4 regions of the Rhizobium sp. P44RR-XXIV genome follow, and region 1 is predicted to be linked to each of the others. Evidence: riboswitches for the same ligand, from Rfam matches in the RefSeq annotation. Region 1 holds a riboswitch; each other region holds the start of a gene.
The links. A riboswitch is a leader RNA that binds a small molecule or an ion and turns the genes downstream of it on or off. The one in region 1 is predicted to bind cobalamin.

Region 1 (5,316 bases):
TCGCTGGTTTGTCTTGTGCTCAAGCGTATAGCGTTTGATGTCGGGCATGCTTCTTTCGCAGGATTAAGCGCCCTGCTTCGCAGCATGTCCGAATAGACAACAAGAAACGCGGCAACACCTTATTCTGTTCCTTAAATCCCTACCAATTTAAGGAGTTATGCGAGGGCTCCACGATGAATGTATAGTGAACCGATCCTTAACCCAAGATTAACCAGCAATCCTTACTATTATTTCATGAAAGGGTCCCGGCACAGTCACAGCCTGATTTGCAGCTTCCTGACCGTACTGGCCCTGTTGGGGCCGGCCACGAAGCCTTCGGCCGGCGAAAACCAGCCTTGGACGGATCCACAAAACGCCCTCATCGTCGACGCCTATGAACTGAATACCATCGACTGGACCGCGTTCCTGCAGGACAAGCGGATCGCCGCTTTCATCTCCAAGGCGTCCGACGGTCTGCCCGAGAGTTTCAGTTGTACGGGCGACCATGCCGGTGACACCTTCGCTCACTGCAAGACCATGTGGCGCAAATATGCCGTCACGCGCGAACTCTATCAGACCCGCCGGATGCTGGCGAAAACGAATGGCCTGTTATGGGGCGCCTATCATCTGGGGCGACCGGGCAATCCGATCGATCAGGCCAATCATTTTCTCGATTATGCCGATCCACAGCCGGACGAGCTGATGGTGCTCGACATTGACGGCATGGATCCCACGCGTTTCATGTCGCTTGATGATGCGCAGGTCTTTGTCGCACACATCAAGGTCAGGACCGGACGTTATCCGATCCTCTACGTCAATCACAACACCGCGCGCTATATCGCCGATCACCGCGATATCTATCCGCTGCTGTCGCGGCTACCGCTCTGGTACGCGCGCTACAAGCCGGATCTGAAGGGCACCTTCCCGCTTGGCAACTGGGATAATTACGCCATCTGGCAGTTTGCCTCATCGGACAATTGTTCCGACAAGAGCTGCCCCTACCGCGTTCCCGGCACATTGACGGATATCGACGTCAATGTGGTGCCGATGACCAGCATACAGCTCGCCAAGATCTGGCCACAGGGCGAGTTGCTGCCCGCGAAACCGCTGCCTGCGCCCGACCTGACGATCGCTCAGGGACCGACCTGCAGCGGGCCGCTACAGACGCTTGTCTCGCTGATGGTCGATCCGGTCGTCACGGCCTCTACCAGCCGATCCGCGCCGGTGGAGATCAATGAACTGAATTACCAGGATTATTAGGCTTCGACCTGAACATCCGTCTTCGGGCGCGAGCAGCAGGCCAGGATATAGCCTTCCTCGATCTCGTCATCGAGGATGCCGCCATTGTGGCTCATCTCGACCTCGCCCGAAAGCTTCATGACACGACAGGTGCCGCAGAGACCCGATTCGCAGGCAGCGCCGATCCGCACGCCGGCGCCGCGCGCGGCCTGAAGCACGGTTTGCCCGGCCGCACAAACCACGTCCTTGCCGGCCATGGTGAAGCGGATCGTGGTCGCAGCGTCCGTTGAGGCATCGTCGGTAACTTCAGCAAGCGGCGTCGCCGCATTTGCCGGCTGGAAGCTTTCCTGATGGTAGCGCTTCATGTCGAAGCCGTGCGCTTCCAACATGGAACGGACGGCATCCATGAAGACTTCCGGGCCGCAGCAGAAGATCGTGCGATCCATGAAATCAGGCGCCAGCAGGCCGATCTTGGCCTTGTCGATGCGGCCCTTCAGCCCCGACCAGAGATCGGTGCGGCCACAGCCCTCGACGATCAGGCCGAGATTGAGGTTCGGCATGAAGCGGGCGAGATATTCCAGCTCCGAGCGGAAGATGATGTCAGTCGGGCTGCGCGAGCAATTGACGAAAGTGATGTCGGACAATGGCGCGGTGTCGGCCATGTAACGGGTCATGGCCATCATCGGCGTCACGCCGGAACCGGCGGAGACGAAGAGGTATTTATCGCCGGGATGGCGGACGTGCGTGAAATCGCCGAGAGGACCGAAAGCCTTGATGCGCATGCCCGGCTTGAGGTTCTCGAACATCCAGCGCGTGCCGATGCTGTCCTTCTGCGCCTTGACCGTCACCGCGACCGAGAAGGGCCGCGATGGCGTCGAGGACAGCGTATAGGTGCGCATGACCGGCTCCGGCGCCGTCGGCAGCTCCAGCGTCACGAACTGGCCCGGCAGATAGCGGAACCAGTTGTCCTTGTCGGACCGGAATGTGAAGGTCATCACATCGGGCGCTTCGGGCGTGACGGAGAGGCATTCGAGCAGATGCTGCCTGTCGCTCCAGGGCTGCATCTGATCGAGGTGTCGATGGCTAAGGGAGACGGTCATGTTCATACTCAGGCAACCGCCGACAGCTTGGCCTGATCGCCCTGCAGCCGGTTGATCATGAAATTCGAATACCATTCGACGAACTGCATGACGCCGCCCTCGTGGAGTTCCGAGTAAGGACCGGGCTCATAGGCCGGCGAGTGAATGCCGAAAGCATTTTCCTCGACGATGCGGCGATCCTGGTCGTTGGTCTCGGTCCAGACGTGGGTCAGTTCCTCGAGATCGTAATCGACGCCTTCGACGGCATCCTTGTGCACCAGCCATTTGGTGGTGACTGCGGTCTCCTCGGCATTGAGCGGAAGGACGCGGAAGGAAATCGCGTGGTCGCCAAGCAGGTGGTTCCATGTCGTCGGGTAGTGGAACAGCAGCATGGTGCCGATGCCGTTGATCGTCACATCGGGCGAGAGCGGCCGCTTGACGGCGTTCTGGCCGGACATGGTGTAGCTTTCGGCCCCTTCGATGAGCGGCATGCGGGCGGCGCGGAACTGGCCATCAGGCGAGATCTTGAATTCGCTCGGCAGGCCGGCGGCTTCGCAGCGCTCCCAATGAGCGGTGATCACCGGATCGCTCATCGCCCCCTGCACGCCGCTGACCGTCGGCGCTTCCGAAAACGTGCGGCAGAGTTCGGGATGGTTGGCAGCGCAGTGGTAGCACTCGCGATTGTTTTCCCAGACGAGCTTCCAGTTGCCCTTTTCGATAATGGTGCTCTGGAAGGCGACCTTGGCCTCACTCATGCGATGCGGCGCCATATAGGGCTCGATCGTGGCGCGGACGGGCGCGAAGTCCGGAGCGTTCTTTGCCAGGCAGATGAAGATGTAGCCGGCGACGCTTTCGCAGTGAACCGGCTTCAGCGAATACTGGGTCTTGTCGAAGTCCTCGGCCATCTGACGGGCGAACAGCAGCGAGCCGTCCAGCTCGTAGGTCCACTGGTGATAAGGGCAGACAAGCTTTGCCGACGAGCCGCGCTCTGTCGTGCAGACGCGCGAGCCGCGATGGCGACAGCTGTTGTGGAAGGCGCGGATGACCTGATCGCGACCACGGACGATGACGACAGGATAATCGCCGATCTGGACGGTGAAATAATTGCCCGCGCGCGGCACTTCGCAGTCATGGCCGATGAACAGCCAGTCGCGATAGTAGATCATTTCCATATCGAGCTTGAAGTAATCCTGATCGATATAGAAAGGCTGCTCGAGGCTGAAGCCCTCGCGGCGGTTCTTCAATTGCCGCAAAACATTGCTGCTGATATCCATTTGCCTATCCTTGCGCGTTACCGGGAAACGGACGAAGGACATGCAAGGCCGTTTGGGAGCGGCCTGAAGCAATGTCCCGACCGCCCGCCGCGGTCAGTAAACCGAATTTCCCCAAGGCTGGTTTCCGGGCTCTGGAGCGGTCCTGTTTCCAGAACCCCATGGCACCTTCCCAGGTCGGCCGACCCAGTGGCTTTATTCGCCATGCCTCACTCCACCACCGTTGCGGGGGCAGCGCCGGATTTTGACCGGCTTCCCAATTCTCCGTCTCCCTAGCAGACGGCACCTTGAGATTGATAACATCATAACTCTCGGCCCCGTCAGCCGCTGCGCTACAATGCGACATCGGCTTCGAAATTGGCGACAGATGAAACGGAACAGCAAGACGGTCGTAGGGAGAGGCAATATAGGAAGGCAATTCAATCTCTTATCGATTATCGGCAGACATGTAGATCGTCGCTACTTTGCCTCCTCTTGATGACGCTTTATCCTGATTGCGACAATGCGGTTGATCTCCGATAATCAAGGGGTCGCTTGCGCCGCCGAAAGTGCCTGCAGCGCCGCCATTGCACGGTCAGCATCAGCAGCCGGAACGAAGATATGGTCGTGGTAATAGGCCGCGACGACATTGGCGCTGATGCCCGCATTTCCCAAGGCTGTAGCGAACGCCGCGGTGAGGCCGATAGCCTCCAGCGAGGAATGGACATCGAGCGTGATCATGCGCATTGCGGGCGCAATCGGAAACCCGGTCTGCCGCGCGGCCTCCAGCGGCAGGATCAGGGTCACGCCCTCCCCTTCCCGGAAAAAACCGATCGGCTCCAGATGAATATGATCGGCCAATGTCGACGATGGAACGGTGCAATAGACGAACTCGCCCTCGACGAGATTCGGTTTCATGCCGGAAAGCAGCAGATTGAGATCGGTAATTCCGGACATATGTTTTGGCCTCCTCGGGGATTTGCAACCAGCGCCGTTAAGCCCGGCTCAAGCAAGACTAGCTATCATGCAGTCTCCAGACCTCTATAGCGAGACCCGGCATGGCCAAACTCAGATATTTCGACGCTGGGAAGCCCGCCGACCCCGAGCCGATACCGGCGGTATCGACAACGGGGCATAGCGAATTCCTGCGCACCGGTCGCATCAACCGCGACAGGCCACATTGGCTTGCCGAAGAGCGGCGATACATGACCCACCAGGAGGTCGCCGAGCAGACCGCGCAGAAGCTGCGGAATGCCGGGGAAATGACCCATGACCGGCTCAACGGCTTTCATAAGTCTATTCGTTTTCCGAAGCTCATCTTTCATCACACGCTGAAGGACACGCCGCATCTCGGCTATTGCCACGTAACAGCGGCGCGCACGCAATTCGCTCGATATGAAGAGGTGAACTGGGCCTTCTACATCGCGAACTTCTTTGCCCGCATCGGCCAGGAAGAGAATTTCTTCGAGGATATCAGCCTGAAATATTCGCGGATGTATTTCGCCGTCGCCATCCATCCGGGCAAGGAGGCGGAAGACAAGAAGCTGACGATCAATCGCGACATTCGCGGCAACGGCGTGCTGTTCCACACGCACGATCCGCAGATCGCCGTCCGTAACGTCCTCTTGCTCGGCGCCCGCAACGAACAGCTTCGCGACATCATTCGCCAGCTTTGATCATTGATCCGAAAACTCGAAAAGCATAAGAACGGCCTGAACTGCAAACGGGCAGGCCATGGCACGACACATAGACATTCTCGAACATCCGCA
Region 2 (5,316 bases), on a different contig from region 1:
CCGCAGAAGGCTAGATTTGCCGGAGCCGTTCGGCCCGAGGAGACCCAGCACCTTTCCCTTTTCCACCGTCAGGCTGATGCCGTTGACGATCAGCGTGTTGCCGGCGGCAAAAGTCACCTTGTCGACCGCGATGCTCATGCCGTCCTCCGGGCGCGATAAAGAATGATGGCGAAGGCCGGAGCGCCGAACAGCGCGGTCACTACACCGATCGGCAGGATCTGCTGGGGAATGATGATCCTCGAGACGATATCGGCGCCGACCATGAAGATTGCGCCGCCGAGTGCCGACGCCGGCAATAAGCGATCGTGATTGGGACCGACCATGAAACGGGCCGCATGCGGAATGACGAGCCCGACGAAGCCGATCGAGCCGACAATGCTGACCACCGCCGCCGTCATGAATGCCGTCGTTCCGAGCAGGACGATCTGCGCGCGGCGCACCGCTATGCCGAGCGAAGCCGCGGCATCGGTTCCGAAGACGAATGCATCCAGTACCCGGACATGCGCCATGCAGATGGCAAAGCCGATAACGGCGATCGGCCCGGGCAAATAGACATCCGGCCACCGCACGCCGCTCATCGAACCCAGCAGCCAGAACATGACGCCCCTCGCCTGCTCGGCATTGGCCGATGTGGTGACGATATAGGAGGTCAGCGCATTGAAGAGCTGCGAGCCGGCGACGCCGCAGAGAATGATGCGCTCGCTGGTGCCGCCGACACCTGCCGCCAGCAGGCCGACAAACAGAAATGCTACAACCGCGCCGATGAAGGCACCGCTGGAAAGAGTGAGGATTCCGTAGCCGAGCCCGAGGATCATGATGCAGACGGCACCCGTGGAGGCGCCGGCCGAAATGCCGAGCACATAGGGTTCTGCGAGCGGATTGCGCAACAACGCCTGCAGGATCACGCCACTTAAGGCCAGCGATGCACCGGTGCTTGCGGCAACGAGCGCCCGGCTCAGGCGATAGTCCCAGACAATGCCCTGATGAATCCGGCTAAGCTCGAAATCCGTTCCGAGCAGCCGGTTCGCAACTGCCTTGGCGGTCGTCGACAACGGGATCGAAATCTCGCCGATCGAGACCGCAAGGCTGATCATGAATGCCAGAAACACCAGCGCGGCCATGGTGAGCGCCAAAAGCGCCCACCTCTGCCGCCGTTCTGCAATCAGGCGCATTCTACTCTGCCAGGCCGAAGGACTTGATGCCCTTGGCCAGCGTCTCGATGCCATCGATGGTGCGGATGGTCGGGTTCATCGACTGCGCATCCATCATGACGAAATGCTTGTTCTTGACCGCGTCGAGCTGGCTGGTGACCGGATCCTTCTGGAGGAAGTCGAGCTTGACCTTCGGGTCGTCGGCGGCGTAGCGGCGGCGATCCATGGTCGCGATGACGATGACGGCGGGATTTGCCTGCGCGATCGTTTCCCATCCCACAAGCGGCCATTCCTCCTCGGTCGTCACGACATTCTTCGCGCCGATCGTCTTCAGAATATAGGCCGGCGCGCTGTTCTTGCCCGCGATATAGGCGTCACCGTTCACTTCCTTGCTGGAAAACCAGAACACGATCGGCAGGTTCTTCGCCTGCGCACCGGAGATCGAAGCGACGGCATCGGCCTCGCGCTTCTTCAGCTGCGCGACCAGCGCATCGCCGCGATCTTTAACGTCGAAGATCTCAGCGAGTTCATCGATCTCCTGATAGATCAGGCCCATCGTGAACAGCTCCTTGCGCACGCCGTCCCCACCTTCTGCATTGATCTTGGCGACGCAATCGGTCGGCGCGATATAGGTGTTGATGCCAAGTTCGGAGAACTGCTCGCGCTTGCCGACCGCGCCTTGCGCGCCGATATGCCACTCGAATTCCGCGCCTACGAAATCCGGCTCCTTGCCGACCACGGACTCGAAGCTCGGATCATTGTCGGCCAGACGCGGGATCTTGGCATTGGCTTCGGCATATTGCGGCAAGACCGGGCCGACCCATACGGCCGTTCCCGCAATCCTGTCGGCAAGGCCGAGTGACAGCAGGATCTCGGTCATGCCCTGGCCGATGGAGACGATCTTGGTCGGAGCCTTCTCAAAAGTGACCTGCTGACCGCAATTGTTGATGGTCAGCGGATACTGCGTCGCCGCAAAGCCAGACGCAGCAAACCCGGTTAGCCCAAGTGCAAATGTAATGGTCGTCAAAAAATGGCGCATGAAAGGTTTCGATGAGAATGGAAATCTGGCAGCCTCGGCGCAATAGCGCTCAGACAGACCGCCGCCGGTTGCAAAGACCGCAATCAAGGCCGAAAAACGCCTGGTAGTATCGAAGGCTCAGGTCAATCATTCTCTGTCCTTTCCAGGCATCCCCGCCCGGTTGATTGGATCGTGATCGACGGCAGGTCTCCTGGCTCGCGAATGTCTGACGATCATCTGCCTTCCCGCGATTTGTGTTCGCAGTGGCATGGCCCTGAAGCCACCTGAGGCGGCCAGCAGGCTGGTCGCACCCGGGATGATCGGCAATCCGCTTACAGTTGCGGGGGCAGCCACGGTCTAGGTCCCTTTTGGGTCGTCCTCACCGTGTTCCCTATTAATCCCCTCGAAGCCTTCCTCGGGGAACCGTCGCCTCCAGTTACGCCGGACTGCCGTCCGCCGTCAAGCAGGACACTCGAGAACCAATGGATGTTAGAAAAATCGCAAAAGCAGCCCGGCGATTGCCGAAACCGGCGGGGACTATCAAAGGCAGCCCTATGCCGTTTCGGCCAGCTCGACGCGATTTCGCCCGCTTGCCTTTGCGCGATAGAGCGCCTTGTCGGCTGCTTCAAGCACATGCTTGAAGTCGGCCGATGGTTCATGGGAACAGGCAATGCCGATGCTGACCGTGACGTGGATCGTCTCCTGCTCGAACATCAGGACCGTCGTCTCGATGTCGTTGCGGATTTTCTCGGCAAGGTTTCCGGCGGCCCTCATGTCGGTGTTCGGCAACAGCACGACGATCTCCTCGCCGCCGTAGCGGGCGGCGATGTCGGTCTTGCGTACAGTCTGCCGGATCACATCAGCCAGCCGTGCAAGGACCGTATCACCGAAGGAATGACCCCAGTTGTCGTTGATCTTCTTGAAGTGATCGATATCGAGCATGATGATCGAAAAGGGAATCCGCCTCGTTCCGGCTTCCTTGCTGCAACGATCGCCTTCCCGCTGCAAAACGCGGCGATTTGGCAGCTTGGTCAGTGGATCGAGGCTGGCCTCGTTCTCAAGCGCGCGCTGGATGCCGATGCGGTAGCGTTCGCGCTCGAGTAAATCCGACAGCAGCACGACGCCGAGGATATTGACGATCGTGACCGGAAGTGTCGCCGAAAGGAGAAGCTCACGCGCGACCGGCCATGGCAGCAAGACGAGAACGACAAGCGAAGTCATCGTCGCTAGACCGAACAGGGCTGAGCGCTTCCACCCAGTGCCGATCCACTGCCGCGGCACGAGCGTTAGAAGATACCCGACGATTGCAACGATCAGAATGCCCGCGACACCGCCAGCGGCTCCCATGCCGCCGACCAGGAAGCGAAACACACCCATCATGACAGCCGCAACCACCGTCCCAACCACACCACCATAGATCGGCGTCAGAACGAGCAGGATCGAACGGCCATCCTGGAAGATGCCGGGCATCCATTGGATTGGGTCGCTCATCGACAGGATACCACCCAGGCCAAAGAGCAAGCCGACGGCAACGGATTTCAAAACGCCGCGCTCGATCGTCCGGATGACCCAGGAATAGGCGTAGACAATAATGGCCACCTGACCCAGGACGCGTACCAGGGAAGGCAAATGCGTTTGAATTTCCATCACCATCCCAAATCCTCGCGCGGAGCCGCAGCGAATGGCACGCACTGGTCATAGTCGAAGTCAGACCGGAATATCACGCAATCGCTTCGAGATGGTTTATGAAATCTCATATCCTTCGAAGAAGCCGCTCTATCGTTCGAATGTGAGCCGGAAATAACTAGCATCGCGATAGCCGATCTTTTGACGTGATGCGCGTCCGCATTGCGACAGTCGGGCTTGCGATCTGCGGCCCTCGAGGTCACAAATTGTGCGGAAGACGAAGTTGAACGGATAGCTTCAGTGAGAACCTATCTGGAGCTTCCCGCTGAATGGTCAAGCACGGCTATCCCAGCGCTCTTTTAGGAAAAGGCCAGACCGCGGCGACCGGCCGCATCAGTCCGGCATAGTTTGCGCGCACACTGCGATCGCAGATTGCATATCCCCAGTTGACCAGCCTCTCGGAGATCTCATCACCAAGATTGCTGAGCCGGGTGGGCGTGGCGGCAAGGGAAGACGCGGCGGCCGATGAACAAGGTAACGCCCCTTCAGGCACAAGTTTCGCGGGATCAGTATCGATACCCCAATAGGCACCGAAGCGGGCATAGGCTTGCGCCGTCACCAAGGCCGTCTCATCGGCAAACGCATCACTGGCCTTGAAACGGCCGATCAGATCGCGTCGGCGAAGCGCCCTTACCTGGTTGTCGGTTACATCCAGAATCCGGCGAAGCTGACTGACCCAGTTGCGGCAAAGCCTGGGATTTCGGCTGAAGGGCGCGCCACCATCGCTGACGAAGAGGGTGGCGAAGCGCTTCACCAGCGGCTCAACGCCGTGATTGTCGTAGACGCCGCCGTCCGTCAACATGACGGTCCTGCGAAAATCCCCAATCGACGGCACCGGTCGGCGCGGCGCAGTCGGCCAATCCTGGAAACTGCCATCCGCGAAGTTGAGAACCATGGGCGACAGAAAGGGTGGAAACGCCGAGGAGGAGGCGACCGCTCTGGCCAGCGGAAAATCCGGCCGGTCGAGCCGTCCAACAATATAGTCGCCGGCATAGGCCTTGCAGAAACGCCAAAGCACCCCGGTCTGCAGGTTCGTCGCGCAGAATACGAATTGCGGCTGATCGGGGAGATCCTGAAGGCTGCGACCGCGAAACAGGTGCTTGTCGTAGGATTTCTCGACCTGTTTTGCCGCGGACGTGCCAGGCAAAAGCCCGATAATCGCATCGATGACATCGATCCGCGAGCGGGCAAAATCCAGCATGGGACCGACAAAGACATCATTCAAATTGCCAAAGTCGGCCTTGACCAAGTCCGACCACACGCAGGCAAGCCAGCCTGTGGCGATAGAGCCGCCCGAAACGCTGGAGATGCGTTTTGCCTGTTGCAACAGCCCAAGCTCTGCCAGCCGAATGAAGGCGCCGACGTGAAACAGCATCGCGCGAAAGCCGCCGCCCGAAGCCGCAATGCCGACCCCAGCCTCGAAGCTGTTGCCGTCCCACCGGAAATCGGCTGCGTCAACGG
Region 3 (5,316 bases), on a different contig from region 1:
AGAAGTCGCGCGCCTTGATCTTCTTCTTGCGGATGCGGCTGTCGGCCACCATCTCGCGGTACTTTTCGGTCACCGAAATTTCCGTGAACGGCACGCCATAGACCCGTTCCACATCATAAGGCGAGAACAGATACATATCGTCGTTGTTCTTCGCGAGCTCGAAGGTGATGTCGGGAATGACCACCCCGAGCGACAGCGTCTTGATGCGGATCTTCTCGTCGGCATTTTCGCGCTTGGTATCGAGGAACCGCATGATATCAGGGTGATGGGCGTTGAGATAAACCGCACCTGCACCCTGCCTGGCGCCAAGCTGGTTGGCGTAGGAGAAGGAGTCTTCGAGCAGCTTCATCACCGGGATGATACCGGAGGACTGGTTCTCGATGTGCTTGATCGGCGCACCGGCCTCGCGAATATTGGTGAGAGACAGCGCCACGCCACCACCGCGCTTGGAAAGCTGCAGGGCGGAATTGATGGCGCGGCCGATCGACTCCATGTTGTCTTCGACACGCAGCAGGAAGCAGGAAACCAGCTCGCCGCGCTGCTTCTTGCCGGCATTGAGGAAGGTCGGCGTCGCCGGCTGGAAGCGGCCGGAGATGATTTCGTCCACCATATTGTGGGCAAGCTGCTCATTGCCGCGCGCCAGCGCCAGCGCAACCATGCAGACGCGGTCTTCATAGCGCTCCAGATAGCGCTTACCGTCGAAAGTCTTCAGCGTGTAGCTGGTGTAATATTTAAAAGCGCCGAGGAACGTCGGAAAACGGAACTTCTTCGCGTAAGCGTGATCGAAGAGATCGCGCACGAAATTGAACGAATATTGGTCCAGCACTTCCTGCTCGTAATAGCCCTCGGTCACCAGATAATCGAGCTTCTCCCGCAAGTTATGGAAGAACACGGTGTTCTGGTTGACGTGTTGCAGGAAATACTGCTTGGCCGCCATGCGGTCTTTGTCGAGCTGGATCTGCCCCTGCTCGTCATAGAGGTTCAGCATGGCGTTGAGCGCGTGATAGTCCAGTGCCGTTTCCGTGGCCTTTGCTGGCCGGTCGAGCGTTAGCGTGTCCAAAATCGTTCCAATCCGTGTCTGACATTCACGACATCATCGTCCGTACCCAGCAGCTCGAACCGGTAGAGGTACGGCACCTGGCATTTGGTGGAGATGATGTCGCCGGCGATACCGAAGGTCGCCCCGAAGTTGCTGTTGCCCGCGGCAATGACACCGCGGATGTTTGAACGGTTATTCGCATCATTGAGGAAGCGGATAACCTGCTTGGGCACGGCACCCCTGCCACCTTCACCACAATAGGTAGGGACAATGAGAACGTAAGGACGGGCCACTCGGAGCTCTTCTCCCGCATTGAGAGGAATGCGAGCGGCCGACAAGGCGAGCTTGGCAACGAAGCGATGGGTGTTCTCGGATCTGCTGGAGAAATAGACGATCTCGCCCACCGCCTGGTTCCTCAGGCGAGAGAGCTGATCATGTCAGGGCGGAAACCGGCCCAATGCTGCTCGCCGGCGATGACAACCGGTACCTGACGATAGCCGAGGCCCTGCACGAGCTCATAGGCTTCACTATCGGTGGACACGTCAATGATGGTGTAATCGATACCCTGGCGATCGAGAGCGCGGGTCGTCGCGGTGCATTGGACGCAGGCGGGCTTGCTGTAGACGGTAATGCTCATTGGATATCCTCGTATAGTGATAGGCGTGCAGATGCGTTCGGGCATTAGTCGATGCCCGTGTTGCAGGATGAAAAATGGAGACGGATGCGGTCGAAGACTGGCCGGTTAGAGGGCCGTCACTCGCGTAGCCGGTTATCGGTACTCAAAAACATGGACTTCACCCCGAAGTTATTCTTGCGGGATCTTCGCGGGAGCGAGGGTAACAGCAATCATGCCGCACAGATCCACGCTCGCCATCCGGACACCCCGCCCGTGGACGTTATGCTCGAGGCAGGTCTCCTGGCTCGCGGGTCGCAGCATTCAATCTCGCCTTCCCAAGACACAAGTGTCTCAGTGGCCATGTCGAACGAACGCTCGCCGCTCACAGTTGCGGGGGCAGCTCCGGCTTTGCAATCATCATGACCGCCGACCGAATTCCCGTCTTAGCCTCCAATCCTTGCGAATCGAAGGAACCTCGAACACTATATATAGTATATGAGGTTAAAATTGCGTCAACTGGTTCCGCGCGCCGCCACGGATTTCAATGTTGATAATATGTGGATAGCACCACCAAACCCTGCATCTGCAGGGCTGGACAACCGTGACGTTACTTTATAACAATTTCTATGTAATGTTATTACATAAAGGATCATTCATGTCCCGCTCCAATCCCGGTACTCTCCTTGCGGCCTCGTCGTTGGCCTGCGCATTGCTGTTTCCATTTCCGTCCGTCGCAGATGAAGAAAGCAAGACGGAACGCTGGAGATTATTCATCGCCGATCATAGCCTACCCGTCGTCCATGTCGTAGACCTCGAGAGCGGCAAGGAAATCAGCCGCTTCGACATCGACGGATATGCCGCACTTTCGCTGAGCCAATCCGGCAGGACAGTCTTTGCCGTACAGGGCGAAAAGAATGTGGTGCACGCGCTAGACACCGGCATATCGCTTTCCGACCATGGAGAGCATCGTGATATCGAGCTTTCCGATCCGAAATTGCGCTCGACGGTAATCAAGGGCGAAAAGCCTGGTCACGTTGTCACCCACGGCGACGATGTGGCGATCTTCTACGATCGCGGCGGTAAATTCGATCTCCTCTCGGAAGCCGACCTCACCAGGGACAAAGCCGACATCCGTGCATTCGGCACCACTGCCGCACATCACGGCGTTGCTGTCGCGATGGGCAGCCATCTCCTGGTGTCAGTGCCGAATATGGCCGCCCCCGTCAAGGATGGCGAATTGCCACCGCGCCTGGGCCTGCGGGTGCTCGACCGCAAAGGCGAGCAGGTCGGACAGGTGGAAACCTGCACCGGCCTACATGGTGAGGCGACATCCGCCCGGCTGGTTGCCTTCGGTTGCGAGGAAGGCGTCCTCGTCGTTCGCCCCGGCGGTATTGACGGCCCGAAGATCGAGATGCTCGCTTATGGTTCCGATATGCCGAAGGGCAAGGTCTCGACCTTGCTCGGCGGCACGTCCATGCAATTCTTCCTGGGCAATTATGGGGAACGGAACATTGTCCTCATCGATCCCGATAGTAAGGCCGAGCCCTACAAGCTGATCGAGTTGCCGACACGGCGTATCGACTTCGTGCTCGATGCGGCCGATCCACGCCACGCCTACGTCCTCACGGAAGACGGAAACCTGCATCGCATCGATGTGGTAGAAGGCGGCATCACGAAATCTGGAAACGTGACTGAACCCTACAGCAAGGATGGTCATTGGCGCGATCCGCGACCACGCCTCGCCATGGCAGGCAATCTCATCGCCGTTACCGATCCGCGCCATAGCTTGGTGCGTTTGGTGGATGGCGAGACGTTGAAGGAGATTCGCAGCATTCCCGTCGAGGGACAGCCCTTTGCAATTGTCGCGGCCGGCGGCTCCGGTGCAGTCCATTAAGGGCGGCGCGCAAGTAGTATCCACTCTATAAGAAGGGAGCCGGTCGCTCGGACCGGCTCTCCATTCCATCAAACAATGAGGAAATTCGAACCGGTGACCGCTTTAGGCGGTCCGCGCAGGAAACACGGCTTTCCAGGAAGCTTCCAAGCGACGCTTCAGCTCATATGACAGGGCACAGACTGCGAAGGTCGCAACCGCGATCGGTAGGAAAGACGATGCTGACAGCAGCCCTGCCCGATCCAGCTCATAGGCGATGAGCAACATGACCGTTTGGTGCAGCACATAATAGGTGAGAATTGCCTTGTTGAGATAACGGACAACGGCATTTTCGGACCTGCACCAAATTCTCGCATAGCCGAGAATCGCCACGATGGCACTCCATTGGAAGATGCCGCCGAACACTCTCCCCGTGGCCACACGCCAAATTTCGGGCGTATCCGACGGCAAGGCGGGAAAGAGCAATGTCAGACCGACCGCGCATACGACGGCCAGGATCATTGCCGGCCTTCGCATATGGACGATGGTATCCCAATAATCGTCGCGGCTTGTCATAATCGCGCCGAGCAGGAAGGACAGCAGGTAAGCGGCGTGGTTGTACCAATCGGTTACGATATCCAGCGTCGGCGGAAACGCCGGTCTCAGCAAAAGCTTGAGCAGAACGAAAAGCAAGGCCGGCATCATCAGCATCCAGCGACCCGATAGCCATACCGCCAAGCGATTTCCAACCGTAGACAACAGGTTTGGCCATATGGATACGGCAAGCGTTATCAGCGCGGTATACAGCCACAGATAGGCCAAATACCACAGGTGCTGCAGGCCAATCAGCACTGCCTGCCCGCCATTCGGTAAGGAGACCGGAGTGAAGGTCGCATAGTGCCAGAGAAGATCTGTAAAGCTGATGTCGACGCCCTGATCGGCACGCAGCCACACGTACATCTGCGGAGGAATCAGGAACAGAAGACCCAAAACGAAGGGCATCAGCAACTGCCGCGTGCGCGCACTCCGCAAAGCGTCAGGAGAATGCCGCTTCAACAGCATACCTGTCACAGCGCCTGAAATAAGGAATAGCAAAGACATGCGCCAGGGATGTGTCCACAGATGGATCACGTCAAAGACCGGCGAACTGTCCGGCGCCTTCAGCAGAAAGGTTCTCGAATTATACATCAAGCTGACGTGATAGAGGATCAGCAGCATAAACGCTGCAACCCTGACGAAGTCCAGATCGTGTCTGCGCGGCATCCCCAACATGATTTAGCATTCTAGATTGCAACCCTTAATGGATTGCAAAAAAGATCTCTACAAAATCAGGCCGAGTAAACACCGATGCAACTGAGCGTGCCGATCGCCCCTAGCGCGAAAGGCCCAATCATCATGACTTTGGCTCTTAAGCCGACCTCTGTTCGCGCGTGCCGATTATCCGATCACCACCATGCGGTGCTTGACAGCAAAATTTTGACCACTTATTGATACGTATCACTAATACGTATAACTAAATGGACGACGATGAACAGCCGAGCAACGCAAAAAGATGTCGCAAAGGCTGCCGGGGTCTCTCAGGCCACCGTCTCCATGGTGCTGAGCGGCGGCGGCGCGTCCATTCCGGCGGAGACATGGGAGCGGATCACAAAGGCCGCGAAAGATCTTGGTTATGTCCCGAACCGCTTCGCGCAAGCTTTGAAAACCAGCCGTTCGATGACAATCGCCTGCATCGTGCCCGATATCACCAACCCGTTCTATCCGTCGCTGATCCGCGGCATACAATCAATC
Region 4 (5,316 bases), 1.4 Mb from region 1:
ATCAACGCTCCGAAGACAGCACTCAGCGGCACGACACGAACATTGTCGCCACCAGCAATCAGACGCACGAAATGCGGCACCATAAGCCCGATGAAACCGATAGCGCCGGAAAACGCGACCATTACGCCCGTCAGCAAGGCCGTGGTGACAAACAATAGCAGCCGGAACTGCTTGACCGCTATGCCCAGCGTCGTTGCCGTCTCATCGCCCATGGCGAGCGCATTCAGCTCCCTCGCCTTTGGAATAAGCAACACGAGGCAGAAGAACAATATGCCGGCCGGATAGACGAGGTGCTGCCATTGCGCCAACCCCAATCCGCCGAGCATCCAGAAGACCACAGTGTTAGTCGCCCGCGGATCGCCCAGGAAAATCAGCAGATTGCCGAGCGCGGTAAAGACGAAAGCGACAGCCACCCCTGAAAGGACCAACCTGTCTGCCGATTGGGATCGCGTCAGATGCGTGGTGAGGCCGACTGCCCCAGTCGCGAGCAGCGCGCCCGCGAAAGAAAACAACGGCACCGTCAACAGGCCGAGGATCAGCCCGGTATGCAGCAATGCCAGAATGGCACCGAATGCTGCCCCTGAGGAAACGCCGAGAAGATGCGGGTCCGCCAGCGGATTGCGCGTCAGGGCCTGAAGCACGGCGCCGGTGACGGCAAGCCCCGCCCCGACCAGCGCCGCCAGTATGACGCGCGGAAAGCGCACATCCCAGACGATACTCTCCTGGCCCTTCGACCATCCGACAATAAACATGCCTGCATGCAGTTTATTGCCGACGATCGACCACACGGTCGAAAATGGAATGGGCGCGGCCCCGAGCGAGACCCCGGCGGTGATCGACAGGACAAGGCCGATAGCGAGCAATGGAATGAGAATGGAGAGCTGAGGCGCATATTCAAATCTGTAAAAAGAGATCCGCCCACTGATGGACTGGACGGACCTGCATTGGCGACAATCACATCGCGTTCGGATGAAACGCCTTTGCCAGGGTCGCAATGGCCTCGATATTGCGCGGCCCCGGCGTCGCCTCGACATAGGGCAACACGACGAAGCGGTCGTTCTTGACGGCATCGATATTCTTGAAAGCCGGATTACCCTTGAGGAACGCGATCTTCTGCGCCGCAGTCACCTGACCATAATCGACGATGACGATGGCCTCCGGGTTCTTCTCGATGACCGGCTCCCAGGAAACCTCCGTCCAGCTCTTCTCGACGTCCTCCATGACGTTGATCCCGCCTGCGGCTTCGATCAACGCTGTCGGAATACCGTAGCGACCGGATGTGAACGGCTTTTCCTCGCCGGAGTCATAGACGAAAACGCGGGTCGGCTTGTCGACATGGCCGATCTTTGCCTGGATCTCGGCGAGCTGCTTGCGATAGCTCGCCACCAGTGCTTCCGCCCTATCCTCGACACGGAAGATCTTGCCGAGATTGAGCAGATCCACGAACATGTCGTCCATGGTCGGCTTGTTCTTCTGCATGACGAAGATGCAGGATTCCGTCAGCTCGTAGACCTTGATGCCGAAGGGCGCCAGCGTTTCCGGCGTGACCTCGCCACCGACCTTCATGCCATAGTTCCAGCCGGCGAAATAGAAGTCAGCATTGGCGCCGAGCAGCACTTCCTTGCTCGGATATTTCGGCGACAATTCAGGGAGTTCCTTGACGCCGTCGCGCAGCTTCTCGTCCAGGGTCTTCCAGCCGGAAATGCCGGTATAGCCGACCATGCGGTCCTGAAGCTTCAGGGCCAGCATCATTTCCGTCAGGTTGACGTCATTCGAAACCGCCCGCTCCGGGGCCTTGTCGAAGGTGACATCGCGATTGCAGCTGCGCACGGTGACCGGTTCGGCCATTGCTGCGCCCGCGAGAAATGTGCCCACCAGCAAGGCGGCGGCGGATAGGGAAAAACGAGAAAACATCAATGACTCCAATGATCGAATTATCTGAGGGAAAAGGAGAAGCGCCTGCTGTCGCCGCGATCAGCCTGATGCAGGCTGGCACCGACACGGAATGCGGAAGAAATATGTTCCACGGTGAGGACATCGTCAGGCTGGCCATGCCCCGTAAGCCGCCCGCAATCGAGCACGGCGACATGCGTGGCGAAATCGGCGGCCAGATTGATATCGTGAAGCGTGGTGATGATCGTCCGGCCAAGACCTTTCAGCAGCTCGAGTATCTCCAGCTGGTGACGGATATCGAGATGGTTGGTCGGCTCGTCGAGAATGATCAGCTCCGGCTCCTGCGCCAAAGCACGGGCGATCAGCGCCCGCTGCTTCTCGCCGCCGGAAAGCGAAATGAACTGCCGTGACGCCAGGCTATCCAGCTCCAGGCGCGCAAGCGCATTCACTGTTACCTCATGATCGCGCTCGCTCCAGCGCGCCATGCCCTTGCGGTGCGGAATGCGGCCCATCAGCACCACGTCCCGCACGCTGAAGGGAAAATCGCTCGGCGTCTCCTGCGGCACGACGGCGATGCGCTGTGCCGCCTGCCGTGGACCGAGGGACCAGAGGTCGACGCCATCAAGGCGCACGCTGCCGCGATGCGGTTTGAGACCGCGATAGAGGCAACGCAGCAGCGTCGACTTGCCGGCGCCGTTTGGGCCGATGATGGCCAATCGACCACCGGCTTCAATGGACAAAGTGATACCGCTGATGATGGGCATGCCTTTTTGGACACCCCAGGTGACGCCCTCAGCGTCGAGTCTTGCGCTTCCTTCCGGCATGGTCACCTCCTACTGCAGCGATACCGACTGACGCTCGGCCGAGACGATGGCGGCGGGAATGCGCGCCAAAGTCTTGCCCCCAAGCGTCCTCGGACGTTCGCTCTCACGCGTCAGTCCGTCGGGCCGGTCGCGATAGAGCTGCGCGAAGGAGACGAGCGCACCGATGTCCGCACCGTCCTCGATGTCACCGAAGAGGTACGTTGCTTTCGCCGTCGCCTGAAAGGAGACCGTGCAGGGCCGTTCGCAGCCTGCCATGCAGACGCTGCCTTCAAGGCTGAAATCATCGGAGAGCGCGCCAGCCTGGGCCATGGCCGCCTGCAGATGCTTCAAAAGATCGAGACCCGGCCGGCACGGCTTGCCGACATGACGGCAGCTGGTGCACACGGTGATCCGGTGCGTCGTTTCTCTTGCATTGTCCATGGAGTGCCTCCCGGAGATCTCGCCGGAGGCAAAGTCAATATAGGGCCAGCGGACGCAATGGCGTCCCCGCCCAACCACTGAATTTTCATCGGAACACCCCGTCCGTTGCGGTTGATATCGTCGATGGCAGGTCTCCTGGCTCGCGGGTCATAGCTCGTTCGCGCCTTCCCGGCTTGACGCCAGTGGCATGCTGCGAACGCGCTCTCCGCTTACAGTTGCGGGGGCAGCCACGGTTTTGGCCCCTGATGTGTAATCCGCACCGTGTTCCCTTTTCAGCCACCCGCCGGATTGCTCCGGCGGCAGCACCATCTGCGGCATTCATCTCATAGAAAGCGGAAGCGGGCAACGGCGATGTTCGTTTGTCCTGGGCGACAGTAATAGCATTCTTGTTACGTTATTACATAACTTATCACAAGTCGCTTTCTTCCGAAACGTCATCTCTTTTGGAAATGACGGACCTCATCTGGACATTCAAGAAACAGCTACACCGCCTTGCATTGCGGATGAAAACGCTCCGCCATGCTTTCGGCGGCCGCATAGGCCTGCGTCACGATCTCCGGCACCAGGTCGATATCCGGAAGACTGCCGAGCCCGAGCGGGCCGATGGCAAAAAGCCCTTCCGTCGTGCGGCCGTCCACCTCAAGCGCACCCGTCGCCTCGACGGCAAGACCGAGCCCGAGTTCGTCCGGCACGGCAAGACCGGCCTCGATCAGATTCCGCAATAGCGGAACACTGAGATCGGCTGACTGGCAGCGACAGTCGACCACGTCATCGGCATAGAGCTGCTCGGTGTCCTGTCGTCCGGCCGGCCTCAGTACCAACCCGGTCGGCGTGCGGCGGATCAGGTGGCCACGCCTGAGTAAGGTGTTGCCTTCGGCCAGCTCCTGTTGCAGGCGAACATGCAGCGCCTCGGGCAGCCTATTGCGATGGCTGTCGTAGAGCGCGCGAAGATGGCGATTGAACTGCTGCTTCTGGCCTGCGGGCAGCGAGCGCCAGAGCGAGCGCGCATGCTTGCGCAGACCGTTCATGATCGATTGCCAGCTCTGACCGTTAGCTTCCGCACCATCGCAAGCCTTGCGAATGAAACGGACGATCTCGCTCAGCTGATTGGGCATCTCGTCGGCGGGAAAGACCGGATCGGCATTGTTGCGCGTATGGCTCTGCGGCAGGAAACCGCGTCGCGAAACGATGGAGATCTGGCCGGTATAGCCATTGTCGCGCATCTGCAGAAGCCGGTCGACGACGCGCAGGCCGCTGCGAGCAGGATCGTGTGCGGCCGCGACACCAGGCGGCGCGCCCGCACTGTCGTCGGAATGTTCGCCAGGTCGCTGGCCGGTGATTGCTGGTCGGTCATGCCGTAGCCGGTAGCGAGTACGACCATGTCGAACGGCGCATTCGCGGCCCCGTCGCTGTCCACCACGAAACGATTGCCGCGAATACGGCGAACCCCGAAGACCAGCTCGCTGCTGACCTGCACCGTGACATCCCGTCGCGATGAGAAGGCCTCCGAAAATCGCTGATAGACATAATCGCTGAAAATGCTCTTCGGCACGAAGATCTGCAGAAAACCCGGGATCGCTGCCGGAACCGCGCTGCGGAAGGGCGCATTGGCGCTAAGCCATTGATTGAAATCGTCTGGATCGCCCGCCGAGACGGAAAGATCGCGAACACGGCTGTTCAGGATTTCGCTGCTATGGCCGGACGCCAGCGCCTGACCGCCGCTAACGCTGGAATTAGGATCGAACAGCTGCAGATGAAAGGGAAACCGCACCGTCTTCATCAGCGCGATCGCCATCATCATGCCGGAGAAACCACGCCCGACAACGGCAATGCGGGGCATCGCATAGCCCCTGCCCGCCACATCCGCCTTCGCGGAAAATAATCCCTGAACCGTCATATCAACTCCTGGAGCGAGAGGTGGTCGATCATGCCTTTCTTGGGCTTTTTCACTGCACTGCCTGCGAAACCCTGAACTCCGATGTTCAGCACCTGACAGCCACCAAGCTGCGGTTCATGAAACGCACGGAAGCCACAGCGGTTCTCAAAATTCGGCGCATCCCTTTCAATCGGGTTTCTATTCCGCTGCTGAAGGATGCTAACGCGGGTCCAACTCCGGTCCGAAACCAGATGCCCGCAATCGGCTGCCCAAATGACGCCTGTAAAAAAGGGCAACAGGATT

Region 2: it holds a riboswitch for cobalamin, as region 1 does, so the genes downstream of both, BSK43_RS33035 (ABC transporter substrate-binding protein) here and BSK43_RS26040 (aromatic ring-hydroxylating dioxygenase subunit alpha) in region 1, are expected to answer to the same signal.
Region 3: it holds a riboswitch for cobalamin, as region 1 does, so the genes downstream of both, nrdH (glutaredoxin-like protein NrdH) here and BSK43_RS26040 (aromatic ring-hydroxylating dioxygenase subunit alpha) in region 1, are expected to answer to the same signal.
Region 4: it holds a riboswitch for cobalamin, as region 1 does, so the genes downstream of both, BSK43_RS19295 (DUF1636 domain-containing protein) here and BSK43_RS26040 (aromatic ring-hydroxylating dioxygenase subunit alpha) in region 1, are expected to answer to the same signal.

The regions. Positions count from the first base shown of each region.
Region 1 covers NZ_MPVZ02000028.1:1,803,397-1,808,712, forward strand. Annotated here, with positions in the region: gene BSK43_RS26030 (glycoside hydrolase family 25 protein) at 235-1,239, shown strand; gene BSK43_RS26035 (hybrid-cluster NAD(P)-dependent oxidoreductase) at 1,236-2,318, opposite strand; gene BSK43_RS26040 (aromatic ring-hydroxylating dioxygenase subunit alpha) at 2,327-3,571, opposite strand; cobalamin riboswitch at 3,669-3,873, opposite strand; gene BSK43_RS26045 (ACT domain-containing protein) at 4,091-4,504, opposite strand; gene BSK43_RS26050 (DUF6656 family protein) at 4,606-5,223, shown strand; partial or broken gene BSK43_RS26055 (L-threonylcarbamoyladenylate synthase) at 5,282-5,316, shown strand, end outside.
Region 2 covers NZ_MPVZ02000029.1:1,543,485-1,548,800, forward strand. Annotated here, with positions in the region: gene BSK43_RS33025 (ABC transporter ATP-binding protein) at 1-138, opposite strand, end outside; gene BSK43_RS33030 (iron ABC transporter permease) at 135-1,172, opposite strand; gene BSK43_RS33035 (ABC transporter substrate-binding protein) at 1,174-2,190, opposite strand; cobalamin riboswitch at 2,353-2,612, opposite strand; gene BSK43_RS33040 (GGDEF domain-containing protein) at 2,722-3,816, opposite strand; gene BSK43_RS33045 (patatin-like phospholipase family protein) at 4,139-5,316, opposite strand, start outside.
Region 3 covers NZ_MPVZ02000029.1:369,606-374,921, reverse strand. Annotated here, with positions in the region: gene nrdE (class 1b ribonucleoside-diphosphate reductase subunit alpha) at 1-1,060, opposite strand, end outside; gene nrdI (class Ib ribonucleoside-diphosphate reductase assembly flavoprotein NrdI) at 1,048-1,443, opposite strand; gene nrdH (glutaredoxin-like protein NrdH) at 1,455-1,676, opposite strand; cobalamin riboswitch at 1,928-2,148, opposite strand; gene BSK43_RS27790 (metallochaperone AztD) at 2,311-3,549, shown strand; gene BSK43_RS27785 (acyltransferase family protein) at 3,652-4,797, opposite strand; gene BSK43_RS27780 (LacI family DNA-binding transcriptional regulator) at 5,053-5,316, shown strand, end outside.
Region 4 covers NZ_MPVZ02000028.1:448,097-453,412, reverse strand. Annotated here, with positions in the region: gene BSK43_RS19310 (iron ABC transporter permease) at 1-863, opposite strand, end outside; gene BSK43_RS19305 (ABC transporter substrate-binding protein) at 955-1,914, opposite strand; gene BSK43_RS19300 (ABC transporter ATP-binding protein) at 1,935-2,717, opposite strand; gene BSK43_RS19295 (DUF1636 domain-containing protein) at 2,727-3,137, opposite strand; cobalamin riboswitch at 3,245-3,462, opposite strand; partial or broken gene BSK43_RS19290 (FAD/NAD(P)-binding protein) at 3,620-5,034, opposite strand; gene BSK43_RS19285 (hypothetical protein) at 5,055-5,316, shown strand, end outside.